Regions from separate parts of the Actinotalea fermentans genome, predicted to be linked through region 3. Evidence: riboswitches for the same ligand, from Rfam matches in the RefSeq annotation. Region 3 holds a riboswitch; each other region holds the start of a gene.

Region 1 (5,545 bases), on a different contig from region 3:
AAGGCCGCTGAGCTCTCCTGCGGCTTCTCGACGCCGTCGTCGGTGCCCACCACGGCACGGAATACGGAGCACTGCTCGCCCGTCCACACCGTCACGGTGCTCGGGGCGTGGGTGCCGATGCCCTTGTCGAAGACGGTGCCGCGGATGGTCAGGGGCGTGCCGGCGTTCGCCGCGTCACGCCTGTTGCTGGCCCACCCCGACGCGTCCTCGAGCCACGGCAGGTCCGACAGCCAGGCTGCCCCGGTCGGCGCGTCGGGCGCCACGAAGACGTCGATCCCCTCCGCGGCGAAGACGTCGCGCCCGCCGGACGTGAACGCCGCCCCGACGGCGACCTCGACGTCACCGCGCACGGCCTCCGGGCCGACCGTCAGCCGCCACGCGCCCTCGAGCACGTCGCCCGTGGCGATGGCGTCGCGGGTGACGGGCGCGCCGTCGAGCGTCCACCCGGCCGGCACGCGCGGCCCGAAGACCACGTCCGTGCCGCTCCCGGAGGTGACGACCGCCCGGGCGCTGACCTCGACGACGTCGCCCACCTCGAGCTCCGCCGCCGTCGGCGTGACCGTCACGTCCAGCGTCGCCGTGGGCTCCACGGGCGTCCAGCACGAGGTCCGGCCCGGGGTCGCCGGGCAGGCGACGACCACCGCTCCCCCGTTGCTCGCCGTCGTGACGCGGACCACGTCACGGGACGTCAGGGTCGCCACGTCACCCGCGAGCACGGACCCGTCGCCGCCGGCGTCGCTGATCGTGTGCACGATCCACGGCCCGTCGGCCAGCACGGCCAACGGGATCTCGAGCGACGCCGGCGCACCGGCGCGCATCGCCCCGACGAACCAGGTGTCACCCGACCTGCGCGCCAGCACGACGTGCTCGCCGGGCTCGCCCGAGACCAGCTGGGTCTCGTCCCAGACGGTCGGCAGGTTCTGCAGGAACTCCTCGGCGATCGGCTCCGCCGCGTAGCTCTCCGGCTTGTCGGACATGTGCTGCCAGGCCGACTCGTAGACGACGCTCATCGCGAGCTCGTGCGCCTTAGACGAGTTCCCGTTCCCGCGGGAGAACGTCACCGGCGTCCAGTCCATCGAGCCGACGACGCCGCGCGCGAACGGAACGGTGAGGGAGCGCGCGGACGAGATGCCGTTCTCGGCGCCGCGGACGGCCTCGTAGCTCATGATGTGCGGCCACGTGCGCTGCAGCCCGTGCGGGAGCGTCGAGCCGTGGAAGTTGATCATCAGCTCGTGGCGCGCCGTGTCGGCCAGGACGTCGTCGTACCACTGGTGCGTCGCCTGGCTGTCGGAGTCCATGAAGTCGACCTTGATCCCGGCGACCCCCCACTCCTTGACGAGCGGCAGCCAGTGGTCGCGCTGCTCCTGCGTCCACAGGTCGCGGCTGTGGAACCAGACGATCGTGTCGACGCCGCGCGCGTTCGCGTAGCGGGTGACCCTCGGCACCCAGTCGGCGCTCCACCCCTCGTCGAGCAGGACGTACTCCCACCCGTTGCGTGCCGACAGGTCCACGAAGTCGCGCTGCCGGGCTTCGTCGCGCGGGCTGCCCCAGTCGGTCATCCAGCTCCAGCTCGACACCCCCGGCTCGATCCAGCTCGTGTCGGCCAGGCGGCTCGGGTCGGCGAGGTCGTCGACGAGCGTCGACTCGACGACCGTGTCCAGCCCGCCGACGACGGCGACGCGCCACGGGGTCTCGAGCGGGCCGTCGTGCGTGACCGGCTCACCGCCGTAGAGCCCGAGGCCGTAGGCGAGCGAGCCCGCCTCGTGGACCAGGTGCGAACCGGCGTACCGACCGTCGACGGCCGCCTCGGTCAGCAGGGTGTAGGTGTCGCCCGTCTGGAAGAGGGCCGGGAACGCGAGGTCACCGGCGACGTTCCCGGCGATGCTCCGCTCCGTCCAGTCAGCCTCGTAGTTCGGCTGGTACCCGGTCTGGTTCCAGGCGGTCCCGTCCGCCGCGAACACCCAGCGCCCGGTCTCCTGGCGCACGACGTGCCGGGCGTCCTCGGGCAGCACGTACCGGTAGGCCACGCCGTCGGCGGACACGCGGACGCGCAGCTCGAGCTGCGCGCCGTCCTCCGTCGACAGGTCGAAGACCGACTCCGTCGCGCGGTACCGCCGCTCCTGGGCCTTCCCGGCGATCATGGAGTAGGTCTCGTCGACCGGGCGGGTCGTCCGCCCCTCGACGCGCAGGCCGGTGCTGAGGTCGGCGCGGTCCGTCACGAGGCCGAGCTGTTCGACGGTCATCACCTCCGAGCTGCGGCGGCGGACCTCGAGCGAGAGGTCACCCTCCTCGAGGACGAGCCGGGCACGGATCTGTCCCGGGCCGTTGACGGGCCAGCTCGCCGCACCGCCCGGCGGTTGGGCGACCGCCGCTGCGGCCGGCACGAGCGCTCCGAGGGTCAGGAGCACCGTGAGGGCGGGGGCGAGGCGTCGCATCGGCGCCGTCAGGCGCGCGGAGCGTGGTCGTGGCGTCATGGGTCCCCTTCGACTCAGGCCTGCGAGGGGGCGTCGTCGCCCGCCCCGGTACCCCGTACGCGGCCCGACAGCGCGCGATTCGCACATAATCGACCGTGACTAACGGGGTACGGCGCCACTTTCGCACAGATTCGCACAGAGTCAACCCCTCGCCCTTCCCGATGCGGCGGTGGGTCACCGTGCGGAAAGCCGGCTCGCTCGCGCCCGCCGCCCGGACAACGCACGAGCCCCCCGGGGGTCACCAGGGGGGCTCGTGGAGGTGCAGGTCCGCGCGTGCGGCCGCTGTTACCGCGTGCGCGGAAGGGGGATCAGACGTCGGTCCCGATCAGAAGTCCGTGTCGCGCGGGGCGGGGATGCCGGTGAGCAGGCTCCGGACCTCCGCCTCGCTGTAGCGACGGTGACCGCCGAGCGTGCGGATGGCCGAGAGCTTGCCGGCCTTGGCCCAGCGGGTCACGGTCTTGGGGTCCACACGGAACATGCTCGCCACCTCGGAGGGGGTGAGCAGTGCGCCAGGCGTCTCGGTGCGGTTCGCCTTGGCTGGGGTCTGAGGCGACATGTGCGCTCTCCTTTGTCGTTCGGTTCGCCCGGCCGACCTCGAGGGTCCCGTGGCTTTGCGTCCCCACCTCGCGGTGGGTTTGCCCTTTTCGCTGACATGGACAGGGTGCCACAAAACCGGACATTGACCAAGGATCGAACCCCGGCGTGGCGAAAGATCACCCGTTTGGCACAACCCGCTCACCCGTGCGGAGTAACCCCGGCCGAGCCGGGGACAACGCCCACCGGCGACCCCGCTCGACGGGCGGGTCCGCCTCCCCACACCTAGCGTGGACAGCGACCGATCGTCAATCTCTCACGCGGAGGTGGCTGACATGCCGACCGTCGAGCAGTCCATCGACGTCAACGTCCCGGTGGCCACGGCCTACAACCAGTGGACGCAGTTCGAGACCTTCCCCGAGTTCATGAGCGGCGTCGAGGAGGTCCACCAGCTCACCGACGAGATGACCCACTGGCGCACCACCGTCGGCGGCGTGGAGCGGGAGTTCGACGCCGCGATCACCGAGCAGATCCCCGAGGAGCGCGTCGCTTGGCGCAGCGTCGACGGCAAGACCCACGGGGGCGTCGTGACGTTCCACCGCCTCTCCCCCGACACCACGCGCGTCATGGTGCAGATCGACTGGGAGACCGAGTCCCTCACCGAGAAGGCGGGTGCGCTCGTCGGCGCGGACGACATGCAGGTCAAGCGGGACCTGGGTCGCTTCAAGGAGTTCATCGAGTCCCGCGGCACCGAGACCGGCGCCTGGCGCGGCGAGGTGCACTGACCCGGCACACCGGCCACCCGAGGGCCACGACGGCCGTCCGAGGCGCCTTCGGCCACCCGGCCGGGGGCGCCTCCGGTGTCCCTGGGACCCAGGGCTCCGACCGCTCCGTGCGCGACCGATACGGTGCGCCCATGAGCGACCCTCGTGACCTCCTCGACCCCGACGCCCTGCGCGCACGCGGCAGCCTCAAGTGGACCGGGATGCCGGCGGACATCGCCGCCTGGGTGGCCGAGTCTGACCTCGGCGTCGCCCCCGTGGTCCTCGAGGCGGTGCACGACGCCGTCGGCCGCGGCCTGCTCGGCTACCTGCCCCCGGCCGTGCGCGCCGCGCTCGGCGAGGCCTTCGCCTCCTGGGCCGGGCACGCCTACGACTGGCACCTCGACCCTGCGCGGGTGCGCCCCGTCGGTCACGTGACCGAGGGCCTGCGCCTGGCGATCGACCTCTTCTCCCGCCCCGGCTCGCCGGTCATCCTGCCGACGCCGGCGTACATGCCGTTCGTCACCGCCCCTGCGGTCTGGGGCCGCGAGGTGATCCAGGTCCCGATGGCGCGCGACGCCGTCGGCCGCCCGACCCTCGACCTCGACGCCGTCGACGCCGCGTTCCGGGCCGGCGGGCACCTCTTCGTGCTGGTCAACCCCCAGAACCCGACGGGCCGCGTCGCCGAGCGGGCCGAGCTCGAGGCCCTCGCCGAGGTGGTCGAACGGCACGGCGGCCGGGTGTTCGCCGACGAGATCCACGCCCCACTGGTGCACGGGTCGGGCCGGCACGTCCCCTACGCCTCGGTCTCGCCCGCGACCGCCGCGCACACCGTCACCGGGGTGTCCGCGTCGAAGGCCTGGAACATCCCCGGCCTGAAGTGCGCGCAGGTCGTGCTCACCAACGACGCCGACCTCGAGACGTGGCGCCGGCACGACGACCTGCTCACCGAGGGCGCGTCGACCGTCGGCGCGGTGGCCAACACGGCCGCCTACACGCATGGTCGCGCGTGGCTCGCCGACACGCTCAGCTACCTCGACGGCAACCGCCATGCCCTGGCCGAGGGCCTCGCCGTCGACCCGCGCATCGGGTACCGGATGCCCGAGGGGACCTATCTCGCCTGGCTCGACCTGCGCGAGGCCCTCGCGGCCCTCCCCACGGGCGCCGGTCCGGGGGCCGAGCCGCTGGGCACCTGGCTGCGGCGCACGACGGGCGTCGCGCTGACCGACGGCGCCCTGTGCGGCGAGGCGGGCGCCGGGCACGTCCGGGTGAACCTCGCGATGCCGCGCCCGCTCGTGGTCGAGGCAGGACGGCGCATCGCCGCCTGCCTCGACCGGTGAGCGACGCCCGGCGTCAGCTGCCGGAGACCTCCGCGCGGGGCTGGTCGCCCGCATGGATCGCGGTGGCCTCGTGCGCGCGCCGCACCTCGATGCGCCGTGGCTTGGCCTCCTCGGCGACCGGGATGGTCAGCGTGAGCACGCCGTCGGCGTAGCTGGCCGTGATGCGGTCCAGCGCCAGGCCGCGACCGAGCGTGAGCTGACGGACGTAGGTGCCCGTGGGGCGCTCCCGCGCCAGCCACTGCAGGTCGGTCTCGGTGCGGGCGGTCCGCTCGGCGCGGATCGTCAGGGTGCGGTCCTCCACGTTCACGTCCACGCTGCCCGGGTCGGCGCCCGGAAGGTCGACGTGCAGCACGTAGTGGTCGCCGGCACGGTAGAGATCGACGGGCATCGCCGCCGCGTTCAGGGCCGACGACTCGCGCACCGCGCCCATCATCTG
Region 2 (5,545 bases), 130 kb from region 3:
GGCGCTGCCGCCCGGCGATCCGTTGTGCGTTTGACCGGCTCAGCGATCCGCTGTGGGTTCGCGCGGTGGTGCGGCAGACGGCCGGGGAGGTTTCTCGGAACTGCTTTCCGCAGCAACTACTTCTGAGAAGCGTTCCCGCTCCTCGCGTGCCCCGTGCTCCTTGCGTGCCCGTGCGTCTTGCGTGCCCCGTGCGTCGTGTGTGCCCCGTGCTCCTTGCGTCCCCCGCTTGCAGGGCCTCAGTCGCTGACCCGCCGGCCGTGAGCGGGGCAGCTGGACCGCGCCGGTTGCAGGTTCGAGTCGTTGTTGGTGCCGGTGCGACGGCCGCGGCGGGGGGACTGTTCTCAGAACTGCTTTCCGCGGCAACTACTTCTCGGAAGTGTCCCCGCCTCCGCGAGCCGTCGCGCGAGAACACGGCCTCCGTGAGCGGTGCGACTTCTGGGATGGGCGCGGGGACGGAGCGCGGGATGGGCGCGGGGACGGAGCGCGGGATGGGCGCGGGGACGGAGCGCGGGATGGGCGCGGGGACGGGGGCGGGGACGGCAGGCGCGGAGATTGGCGGGTTGATGATCAACGGTGCGAGCATCCCCGCATGACGACATGGGGGCAGTTCGCCGAGTCCGCACCTGAGGTCGCCGAGGCGGCGCGAGCGCTGCTGACGGTGCCCGGGCAGGGGTTCGGCTACCTCGCGACCGTCGGCGCGAACGGGGCGCCGCGGATCCACCCGATCATGCCCGTCTGGGCCTCCGGCTCGCTGTTCGCCTTCATCGAGCCGTCCCCGAAGCTGCGTGACCTCGAGCGCGACGGGCGGTACGCCCTGCACTCGACCGGCTCGGAGGACGTCGACGACGAGCTCATGGTCGCCGGGCACGCCGTCGTGCGCGACGAGGCCGCGCTGCGCGAGGCCGCCGTGGCCGCGTGCCCGTTCACGCCGGGTGCGCAGACGCCGCTCGTGGAGCTCCTGCTCGACCGCGTGATGTGGGCGCACTACGAGCCGCGCGGGGTGTTCCCGCCGCAGTACCGCGTGTGGCGCGCGCCGGAGCCGGCCGCCGTGCCCGACGCCGGCTGACCGCAGGACTTACACGTTTCGGGCCCTCCGCGGCGCCCCTCCTTCCCGCTTGCATGGCTGGTCGTGCCAGGCCGACGAGCGCCCGTCGCGCCCGCCGACGACTGCCTGCGCGCTGAAGGAGTGGTCATGAGAACAGCACGACGCCGTCGACCGCGCCTCGCCGGGGCGATCACCGGGCTGGCGCTCCTCGCCGGGACGCTCGCGGCCGGTCCGATGGCCAGCGCCATCGGCACGGCCGGCGCGGCGCCCGCCGCACCCGTCGCGGCCGCGGCCGCCGTCGGCACGGGGACCGGGTACCTGCACACCGACGGCGCCCGCATCCTCGACGCCACCGGCGCCGAGGTCCGGCTCACCGGCATCAACTGGTTCGGCATGGAGACGGACAACAAGACCTTCCACGGCCTGTGGTCCGCCGTGCCGTGGCGGGACCAGCTCGCCCACATGGCCGAGCTCGGCTTCAACACGCTGCGCGTCCCGTTCGCGGGCGACGCGCTGCGGCCGGGGGCCCAGGCGACCAGCATCAACAGCTCGGTGAACCCCGACCTGCTGGGCCTGAGCCCGCTCGAGATCCTCGACAAGGTCATCGCGCAGGCCGGCGACCTGGGCATGCGCGTCATCCTCGACCGTCACCGCCCGTCCGCCGCCGGCCAGACGCCCCTCTGGTACACCCCCACGGTGTCCGAGGCCAGCATGATCGCCGACTGGCAGCTGCTCGCCGAGCGCTACGCGGACAACCCGACGGTGGTCGGTGCGGACCTGTTCAACGAGCCGCACGCCGAGGGCACCGATCCCGCAGCGACCGGCGCCTGCTGGGGCTGCGGCGACCCCGCCCGCGACTGGCGGCTCGCCGCCGAGCGGATCGGCAACGCCATTCACCAGGTCAACCCCGACTGGCTGATCGTCGTCGAAGGCGTGAGCTGCCTGTCGGGCGGTACCGCCAACTCGTGGGACGACATCCCGGACGACCCGATGGGCTGCACCTGGTGGGGCGGGAACCTCGCCGGGGCGCGCGAAGACCCGGTGCGCCTGCAGCACGCGAACCGGCTGGTCTACTCCGCGCACGACTACGGCCTGTCCGTCTACGACCGCCAGCCGTGGTTCGACACGTCCCGCAACCCCGACTTCCCGGCGAACCTGCCGGACGTGTGGGAGCACTTCTGGGGCTACCTGCAGACCGACGACATCGCCCCCGTTCTCGTGGGGGAGTTCGGCAGCACGCTCGCCGACCCGCAGGACGCCCAGTGGCTCGCCGCGCTCATGGACTACATGGACACCAAGGGCACGTCGTTCACGTACTGGTCGTGGAACCCGAACTCCGGCGACACCGGCGGCATCGTCGGCGACGACTGGCAGACCGTGAACCAGCGCAAGTACGCGATCCTGGCCGACTCCCTCGTGCCGCCGCAGCCCCGGCCGTACGACCCCGGTGACCCCGGCGACCCCGGCGACCCCGGGGACCCGGGCGACCCCGGCGACCCGGGCGAGCCCGACCCCGTCGGGACCTGCAGTGCCGACGTCACGATCGCGAACGCGTGGCCCGGCGGCTACCAGGGCGCGGTGACCGTGACCAACGACGGCGGGGCCGCCGTCTCACCATGGACGCTGAGCTTCTCGGTGCCCGACGGCGTCACGATCGGCAACGGCTGGAACGGCACCTTCGCGCAGTCCGGCCGCACGGTGACGGTCTCCGCGCCGGCGTGGTCGCCGTCGTTGGCCCCGGGCGCGTCCGTCACGGTCGGCTTCGTCGCGAACGGCCCGTCGTCACCGGCGCCGAGCGCGGTCGCCCTGGGAGGCGTGGCCTGCGGCTGAGCGCTGCCGCCGGTCCCCCCGGCGGGGCGTCGACAGCCCGGTCGGCGCCCCGTCGGGCCCGGCATTTCCTCATCACGGCGCCCTCGTGAGCCGATAAGGAAGGTGAGCGACGACAAGGCAAACCCGCCGCGAGGCGGGGACGCAAAGCCACGGGGCCCTCGAGGTCAGCCGGGCCGCCGAACAAGGGATGGACCTGTGACCATCGTGCCCGCGAGTCACGAGAGCACCTCCTTGGTGCCCGGGGGCTCGCGATGAGCCGCCCGGAGGTCACGCACCCCAAGTTCCGGATGTGGCTGCCGCCCGACGGCGTCGTCCGCCTCGTCTGGTCCCCGCCCGTCCCCTCGGGCCTGGAGGACGCCGTCGCGACGATCGAGGCGATGACCGAGGTCACGGGTGGTCGCCCCGCCCCGCTCATGGTCGACGTCCGGCAGGCCGGCCCGCAGGACCGCGCCGGGCGCCTGGAGTTCATCCGGCGCCACGAGGTGGTGACCGCCGTCGGCATCGTCGTCGGGAACCCGCTCAGCCGGATGATGGGCAACTTCTTCATGAACGTGAACCGGCCCAAGGCGCCGACCCGGCTCTTCGACGACGAGGACGCCGCGGTCGCCTGGCTCACGGGGTACCTGGGGTGACTCCGCCGCAGGAGCCTGGAGGCCCTGCGAGCCCTCCGGACCTGGAGCGCCGACTCGAAGAGGTCGTCAGCGTGATCCAGGAGCTCGCGGCGCTGAGGTTCGACGCGCGCGCGACCGTCGGCCCGGACGGCGACATCGTCGACGCGGTCGCCGCCGGCGTGAACTCGCTCGGCGAGGAGCTCGCGGCGTCGTTCGAGGAGGTCGAGCGCCGCGTCGCCGATCGCACCGCCGAGCTCGCGGCCGCCACGCGGGAGCTCCGTCACCGGGCCCTGCACGACGACCTCACGGGGCTGTCCAACCGCGCGGCGTTCTGGGACCGCCTGGACCACCGCATGCACCTGGCGAGCAACCGCTCCGCCGGCTTCGCCGTGCTCTTCCTCGACCTCGACGACTTCAAGCGGGTCAACGACACCTACGGCCACGCCGCGGGCGACGAGCTCCTCGTCACGGTCGCCGACCGCATCAGCGCGGCCCTGCGGGCGGGCGACACCGCCGCGCGCGTGGGCGGGGACGAGTTCCTCGTCCTGCTCGACGACGTCGCGACCGCCGAGGCGGCGCTCGCCGTCGCGCACCGCATCTCCGAGACGCTCCGGGCGCCCTACGAGCTCGACGGGCACAGCTACACGATCACGGCCAGCGTCGGCGTCGCCGTGGCACTCGACGGCCTGCCGACCGTCGACGCGATGGTCGCCGCAGCCGACGCCGCGATGTACGACGCGAAGCGCCGGGGCCAGGGCCTGTGTGTGCTCTACGGCAGGGACCGCCACGGCCAGGTCGGCCCCGCCGACCGGGTCACCTGGCCCGGACGCTGAGCCGCTCGAGCAGCAGCAGCGCGGCCTCGGTGACGCGGGCCCGGTCGTGCGTCACGGCGAAGTCGAACCACACGCCGGAACCGCTCTCCGCGGCGGGCCCACCCGGCGCACCGTCGGGCCGGATGCGCGCGATCAGCGCGATCGCCTCGTGGGCCCCCAGCACGACGACGGTCCACTCGCGCGCGAGGTCGTCGTCGGGCGCGATCGACGCGCCACGGACCCCCGGGGACGGCGTGCCCGCCATGCCGTGTCCCAGCACGCCCACGAGCGGCAGGTCACGGGCGAGGGTCGAGTACCGCCGCGCCGTCGGGCGGCCGAAGTTGCGCACGTCCTGGAACGCGCTGAGCAGCACCGGGGGGACCCGCGACTGGACCGCGGCGAGCTCGAGCCCGCGCGAGACCGACAGCAGCAGCTCCTTCGGGCCGGCCTGCGTCTCGTCCGGGCGCAGCAGCTCGAACGGCGTGCGTGGCGCCCGGCCGAGGCGGGGCAGCGACGCACGGACCCGCAGTGCGCGGCCGTCGGCGGGGCGCGGGGCGGGGTCCGGTCGCCCCCACAGCCAGCCCTGGCCCAGCGTCGCGCCGAGCACGACCGCGCGGGTGCGGTCCCCGGCGGTCTCGACGCCTTCCGCGACGACGTCGCGCCCGAACTCCTCGGCGTAGGCGCGGACCGCGTGGGCGACGGTGATCGTCGCCGGGTCGTCGACGGTCCGCAGCAGCCGGAGGTCCAGCTTGACCACCTCGGGCCGCAGCAGGGGCACGAAGGCGAGCGAGGCGGGCTCCGCCCCGACGTCGTCCAGCGCGACGGCGCAGCCCGTCTCGCGGATGCGCTCGGCGGCGTCGATGATCGCCGCGGGATCGGTGGCGAGGGCGCGCTCGGTGAACTCCACGACCAGGCGCAGCCCGTCCGGCCGGGACGCCAGCACCCCGAGCACCTCGTCGAGGGCCACCGACAGCGTGGTCGGCTCGAGGTTCACGAAGAGCAGCGGTTCCGGCCCGGCGAGGCTCGAGCCCGCGTGCGTCAGGTGCCGGCGCAGAGCGGCGACGTCGAGCTCGGCCGAGCGGCCGGCCTCGCGCGCGGCCGCGATGAGCGCGAGCGGGGACTCGAAGGGCGTACCCGCGGGGCCCCGCAGGAGAGCCTCGTGCGCGACCGCCTCGCCCGTGCGCAGGTCGACCACCGGCTGCAGGACGCTCCGGAGGGCATCGGCACCCAGGGTGACGACGGCCGCC
Region 3 (5,545 bases):
GGTGGCCTCGTCGCCCTCCAGCTCGAGCTTCGCGAACGCGTCCTTGCCGGCCTGGATGAGCGCGACGCCACCACCGGCGACGATGCCCTCCTCCACGGCGGCCTTGGCGTTGCGCACCGCGTCCTCGATGCGGTGCTTGCGCTCCTTGAGCTCGACCTCGGTGGCCGCACCCGCCTTGATGACGGCGACGCCGCCGGCGAGCTTGGCGAGGCGCTCCTGGAGCTTCTCGCGGTCGTAGTCCGAGTCGGTGTTGTCGATCTCGGCGCGGATCTGCGCGACGCGACCGGCGATCTGGTCGGTGTCGCCCTGGCCCTCGACGATGGTCGTCTCGTCCTTGGTGACGACGACCTTGCGGGCCTGGCCGAGCAGCTCGAGGCCGGCGTTCTCCAGCTTGAGGCCGACGGTCTCGGAGATGACCTGGCCGCCGGTGAGGATGGCCATGTCCTGCAGCATCGCCTTGCGGCGGTCGCCGAAGCCGGGGGCCTTGACGGCGACCGACTTGAAGGTGCCGCGGATCTTGTTGACGACGAGCGTGGCCAGGGCCTCGCCCTCGACGTCCTCGGCGATGACGAGCAGCGGCTTGCCGGCCTGGATGACCTTCTCCAGCAGCGGCAGCATGTCCTTGACGTTGGAGATCTTGGACTCGACGAGCAGCACGTAGGCGTCCTCGAGGACGGCCTCCTGGCGCTCCGGGTCGGTGACGAAGTACGCCGACAGGAAGCCCTTGTCGAAGCGCATGCCCTCGGTCAGCTCGAGCTCGAGGCCCAGCGCGCTGGACTCCTCGACGGTGATGACACCCTCGTTGCCGACCTTGTCCATGGCCTCGGCGATGAGCTCGCCGATCGCGACGTCCGCGGCGGAGATGGCGGCCGTGGCGGCGATCTCCTCCTTGGTCTCGACGTCCTTCGCGTTCGCCAGCAGGGCGGCGGTGACGGCCTCGACGGCCTTCTCGATGCCGCGCTTGAGGGCGATCGGGTTCGCGCCGGCCGCGACGTTGCGCAGGCCCTCGCGCACGAGTGCCTGGGCGAGAACGGTGGCGGTGGTGGTGCCGTCACCCGCGACGTCGTCGGTCTTCTTGGCGACCTCCTTGACGAGCTCGGCGCCGATCTTCTCGAGCGGGTCCTCGAGCTCGATCTCCTTGGCGATCGAGACGCCGTCGTTCGTGATGGTGGGGGCGCCCCACTTCTTCTCCAGGACGACGTTGCGGCCCTTGGGGCCGAGCGTGACCTTGACGGCATCGGCGAGGGCGTTCATGCCCCGCTCCATACCGCGACGGGCCTCCTCGTCGAAGGCGATGATCTTGGCCATTCGGATGGATCCTCCGGTTGTGGCGGATGAGTCGGCCGAGGTGCCCGCGACGGACGGACCAGGGCGGCGGCGGTCAGGTCCCGCCGCGCTCCGGACCTCACCGTCGGCCGGTCGTGCGTTGTCACTCTCGCATCGAGAGTGCTAAGGCGATTATTGGCACTCGGACCCCGAGAGTGCAAGCAGCCGCCGCCCTCCCGGGGAGGACGACGGCTGCAGCCGGCGGCGAGGGGCCTCAGGTGGCCTGGTAGTCCGTGGCGAGGACGACGACGATGCCCTCCGGCGCGTCCGTCGCGGACTCCACGACCTGGGCGATCCCGAGGGTCTGGGCGACGAGCTGCGCCGTCGTGATGTCGTTGGCCGTGGCGTAGTAGACGACCGAGGCGGCCGGGTCGTCACCGTCCCAGTTCAGCGCCGAGACGTCGGTGAACCCTGCGGCCTCGAGCCGGTCGGACGCGTTGCCGGCCAGCCCCGAGCGGTTCGTCGCGTTGAAGACGTCCACCGGCCGCGCCTGGTCGAGCGGCGGCGGCGGGGGCGGCTCAGGAGTGGCCGTCTCGGTGGGCGTCGCGGCGGGGGTCTCCTCCGCCTGCGTGGGGTCGTCCGCGGGCTCGTCGTCGGCGGGCGGCTGAGCCTCGGTGCCGCTGTCACTGCTCGACAGGCCGTCCCAGTCGGACAGCACGGTCACCGCGGCGTACGCGAGCGCGGGGAAGACGACGAGCACGACGAGGAACGGCCACCACCGGCTCCAGCGCGACCGCGGAGCCCGGTGGACACCCCGAGGACCACCCGCTCGTGCAGCGGCGTCGAACTCGTCGGGGGGATACGGATAGGAGCCCGGCTTCACGCCCGACAGGCTAGCGTGCGGGAAACGGGGTCAGGCGTCGATCCCGAGCCGCCGCGCGGTACGGGCTCGCTGACGGGACGTGCGCATCCGCCGCAGACGCTTGATGAGCATGGGGTCGTACGCCAGGGCGGCCGGCGAGTCGATGAGGGCGTTGAGCACCTGGTAGTACCGCGTCGCCGACATCCCGAACAGCTCGCGGATCGCCTGCTCCTTGGCGCCCGCGTACTTCCACCACTGCCGCTCGAAGCCGATGATCTGCTGGTCCCGCTCCGACAGCCCGGCCGCGGGCGAGACCACGGGGGCGAGTGCGGCGAGCGGGCTGTCCATCGGTCCTCCGTTACCGCCGGCGGCGCCCTGAGGGGGCGTGGTGCCGGTCGCGTGCTGGCGTGTGCTGCGTGACGTTCGGGTGTCCCCATGGTAGTCGGCTAATGACACGCGTGTCATTAGCGCGCGTGTCGTCCCGGGCGCCGGCGCTACTCTCCCGACGTGCCCAGGCTCCCGCTCGACCAGCTCGTCGCACCGGACTGGGCCCGCGCTCTCGCGCCCGTCGAGCCGCGGCTGCGCGCCATCGGCGACGCGCTACGGGCCGAGGTGGCTGCCGGCCGCCGCTACCTGCCCGCGCCCGACGCCGTCCTGCGCGCCTTCGCCCGCCCCCTCGCGGAGGTGCGCGTGCTCGTCATCGGGCAGGACCCCTACCCGACGCCGGGACACCCGGTGGGGCTCTCGTTCTCCGTCGCACCGCACGTGCGCCCGCTCCCCCGCTCGCTGCAGAACATCTACCGCGAGCTGACCGACGACGTCGGCGGGAACCCTGGGCCGACCGGTGACCTCACGGGGTGGGCCGAGCAGGGCGTGCTGCTGCTCAACAGGGTGCTCACCGTGGGCGAGGGGAACCCCGGTTCGCACCGGAACCTGGGCTGGCAGGAGATCACCGACCGCGCCGTGGCGGCGCTGGTCGAGCGCGGCGGCCCGTTGGTCGCCGTGCTGTGGGGGCGGGACGCGCAGCAGGTCGCCCCGGCGCTGCGGGGCGTGCCCGTCGTCGCGAGCGCACACCCCAGCCCGATGTCCGCCGACCGCGGCTTCTTCGGCTCACGGCCGTTCTCGCGCGTCAACGCGCTGCTGGCCGACCAGGGCGCGGGCCCCGTCGACTGGTGCCGTCAGGCTCCCCCAACGGCCGGCGGCGGTCCGTCCCCACGTCCCACCGCCGGCCACGAGTGAGGGCTATGCCTCCGCACCGCTGAGCACGACGGCCACTCCGGCCACGTGCTCGGCTGACACCGGCGAGGTCGCCGGCACCTCGACGCGAACCTGTTCCCCAGCCACCACCGTGGTCATCTCGGCGAGCGTGGCCCCCCCGGGCCCGTTGAGGGAGACAGTGACGTCCCATCCCTCGCACCGCGCATCCAGCCCCGACAGCAGGGCGGCGGTGACGCCGTATCCCATCAGTGTGGCGTCGTAGGCCACGTCGTAGTCCACTGACACCGAGGACGAGCTGCACTGCTCGTTCTCGCTACCACCCACGAGGATCTCGAGCGGATCCCCAGCGGCGCCGGCCGCGGACGCGGTCCGCACGCCGAACGCAGCAAGGCCGACCAGCGCAACCGCTGCGACCTTTCGTGCTGCTCGGGTGTTCATCCGGTACCCCTCCATGGGTTCCTGAGATTGCTTCCTGGCTTCTGCACCTGTGCTCCGGACCTCCTGTCCGGTGCCACCTGCGCGCACGCAGGCGAGTGCCCCGTGGGGCCTAAGGTGTGTTGTGGAAGCCGGCGAAGGCATGCCGCGAGGGGCGCCTTGCCGGGGGGCTGGTCCACTGCCAGTTGGCGTTCATCGGAACCCTGTCGTTCGGTAGCCCGGCTGACTACGTGAGTCCCGTGGCTTTGCGTCCCCACCTCGCGGTGGGTTTGCCGTTATCGCTGACCTGTTCAGGATGACCGTCCGGGGCCGTCGCGTCCAGGCCCTTCACCCGGACGCCGTGTCCGGATTGGCCCGCCTCGTGCTCAAAGGGGCAGACTGCCGGGGTGGATTTCACCCGCACGGCCGCCTCACACGGGACGCCGACGGGTCGGGGGACACCACGGTGGCGTCGCTACGTCGCGCTCGGGGACTCGTTCACCGAGGGCCTGTGGGACGTGCCGGACGGCGTCGACCCGGCCGTCCGCGCGTCGGCCGGCGACGTCGGCGCGCTCGTGGAGGTCCCCTGCCGGGGCTGGGCCGACCTGCTCGCCGCGCACCTCGCCGAGCGGTCCGCGGCCGATGGCGGCGCCGGGGACGGCCGCGACGACGAGCCGTTCCGCTACGCGAACCTGGCCGTCCGGGGCCGGCTCCTGGGCCCGATCGTGCGCGAGCAGGTGCCGGCTGCCGTCGAGCTCGGGCCCGACCTGGTCAGCCTCGTCGGCGGCGGCAACGACATCCTGCGCCCAGGCGTCGACCCCGACGCCCTGGCGGCGATGCTGGAGGGCGCGGTCGCCGGTCTGCGCGCCGCAGGCGTGGACGTGCTCCTGGCGACCGGGTTCGACACGGTGCACAGCCCGGTGATCCGCCGCACGCGCGGCCGGACGGCGGTCTTCAACGCCCACGTCTGGACCATCGCCAACCGGCACGGCGCCCACGTCCTGGACATGTGGGGCATGCGTTCGCTGCACGACTGGCGCATGTGGGCCGACGACCGGATCCACCTCACGACGGACGGCCACCGCCGGGTCGCGCAGGCCGCGCTCGTCGCGCTCGGCCTGCCGCCCGACGACGAGCGCTGGGACGACCCGCTCGCGCCCCTGCCCCCGCTCCCGCGGGCCGCGCGCGTGCGCGCCGACGCCGCGTGGCTGCGCACGCACGCGTCACCGTGGCTCGCGCGACGCCTGCACGGACGCTCGTCCGGCGATGCGAGGGCGCCCAAGCGACCGACGCTGGAGCCCGTCGGCTGAGCACGGGCGGCGGGGCAGGCGCGCGGACGATCACTCCGCGCAGAGCGTGAAGGTGATGCCCTGCCCGTCGCGGATGCCGTAGTTGCCCCAGTGGCTTCCGCTGACACGCCAGACGTTCCCCGGAAGCTGCTGGAGGGTGTAGGCCCCTCCACTCGCGTACACGCGTTGATACGTGTTCGGAGGCGTGTTCGCGAGGGCGACGGCTGCGGACATCTCGACGTCCGCGCGCCAGCCGGCGTAGAAGAGCGGCGTCCCCGTCACCGACACCGACGTCGTGACGCAGGCGTTCCACGGGTTCCCCGTGACGGGCCCCTGGATCACCGTGTAGGTGAGCGCCGGGTCGTACTGCGGGGCCGGCGTGCTGTAGTGGCAGACGGTGAACGACAGCGCGGGGTCGGTGCTGCGCAGCTTCTTGTAGTTGCCGGTCCCGACGATCGTGACCTTGCCCGCATCAGGGTTCGCGGCGAACGCGACC

Evidence for each region. A riboswitch is a leader RNA that binds a small molecule or an ion and turns the genes downstream of it on or off. The one in region 3 is predicted to bind cyclic di-GMP.
Region 1: another riboswitch for cyclic di-GMP. It lies ahead of AFE02nite_RS00410 (BldC family transcriptional regulator); the one in region 3 lies ahead of AFE02nite_RS08530 (hypothetical protein).
Region 2: another riboswitch for cyclic di-GMP. It lies ahead of AFE02nite_RS07910 (DUF7793 family protein); the one in region 3 lies ahead of AFE02nite_RS08530 (hypothetical protein).

Annotation. Positions count from the first base shown of each region.
Region 1 covers NZ_BJYK01000001.1:87,827-93,371, reverse strand. Annotated here, with positions in the region: gene AFE02nite_RS00415 (NPCBM/NEW2 domain-containing protein) at 1-2,474, opposite strand, end outside; gene AFE02nite_RS00410 (BldC family transcriptional regulator) at 2,800-3,030, opposite strand; cyclic di-GMP riboswitch class I at 3,050-3,124, opposite strand; gene AFE02nite_RS00405 (SRPBCC family protein) at 3,344-3,793, shown strand; gene AFE02nite_RS00400 (MalY/PatB family protein) at 3,925-5,109, shown strand; gene AFE02nite_RS00395 (Hsp20/alpha crystallin family protein) at 5,123-5,545, opposite strand, start outside.
Region 2 covers NZ_BJYK01000004.1:135,884-141,428, reverse strand. Annotated here, with positions in the region: gene AFE02nite_RS17350 (pyridoxamine 5'-phosphate oxidase family protein) at 590-1,066, shown strand; gene AFE02nite_RS07915 (cellulase family glycosylhydrolase) at 1,193-2,875, shown strand; cyclic di-GMP riboswitch class I at 2,982-3,056, shown strand; gene AFE02nite_RS07910 (DUF7793 family protein) at 3,127-3,507, shown strand; gene AFE02nite_RS07905 (GGDEF domain-containing protein) at 3,579-4,319, shown strand; gene AFE02nite_RS07900 (sensor domain-containing phosphodiesterase) at 4,300-5,545, opposite strand, start outside.
Region 3 covers NZ_BJYK01000004.1:264,276-269,820, forward strand. Annotated here, with positions in the region: gene groL (chaperonin GroEL) at 1-1,308, opposite strand, end outside; gene AFE02nite_RS08515 (LytR C-terminal domain-containing protein) at 1,541-2,149, opposite strand; gene AFE02nite_RS08520 (DUF3263 domain-containing protein) at 2,180-2,476, opposite strand; gene AFE02nite_RS08525 (uracil-DNA glycosylase) at 2,636-3,367, shown strand; gene AFE02nite_RS08530 (hypothetical protein) at 3,371-3,799, opposite strand; cyclic di-GMP riboswitch class I at 3,991-4,065, opposite strand; gene AFE02nite_RS08535 (SGNH/GDSL hydrolase family protein) at 4,168-5,070, shown strand; gene AFE02nite_RS08540 (hypothetical protein) at 5,101-5,545, opposite strand, start outside.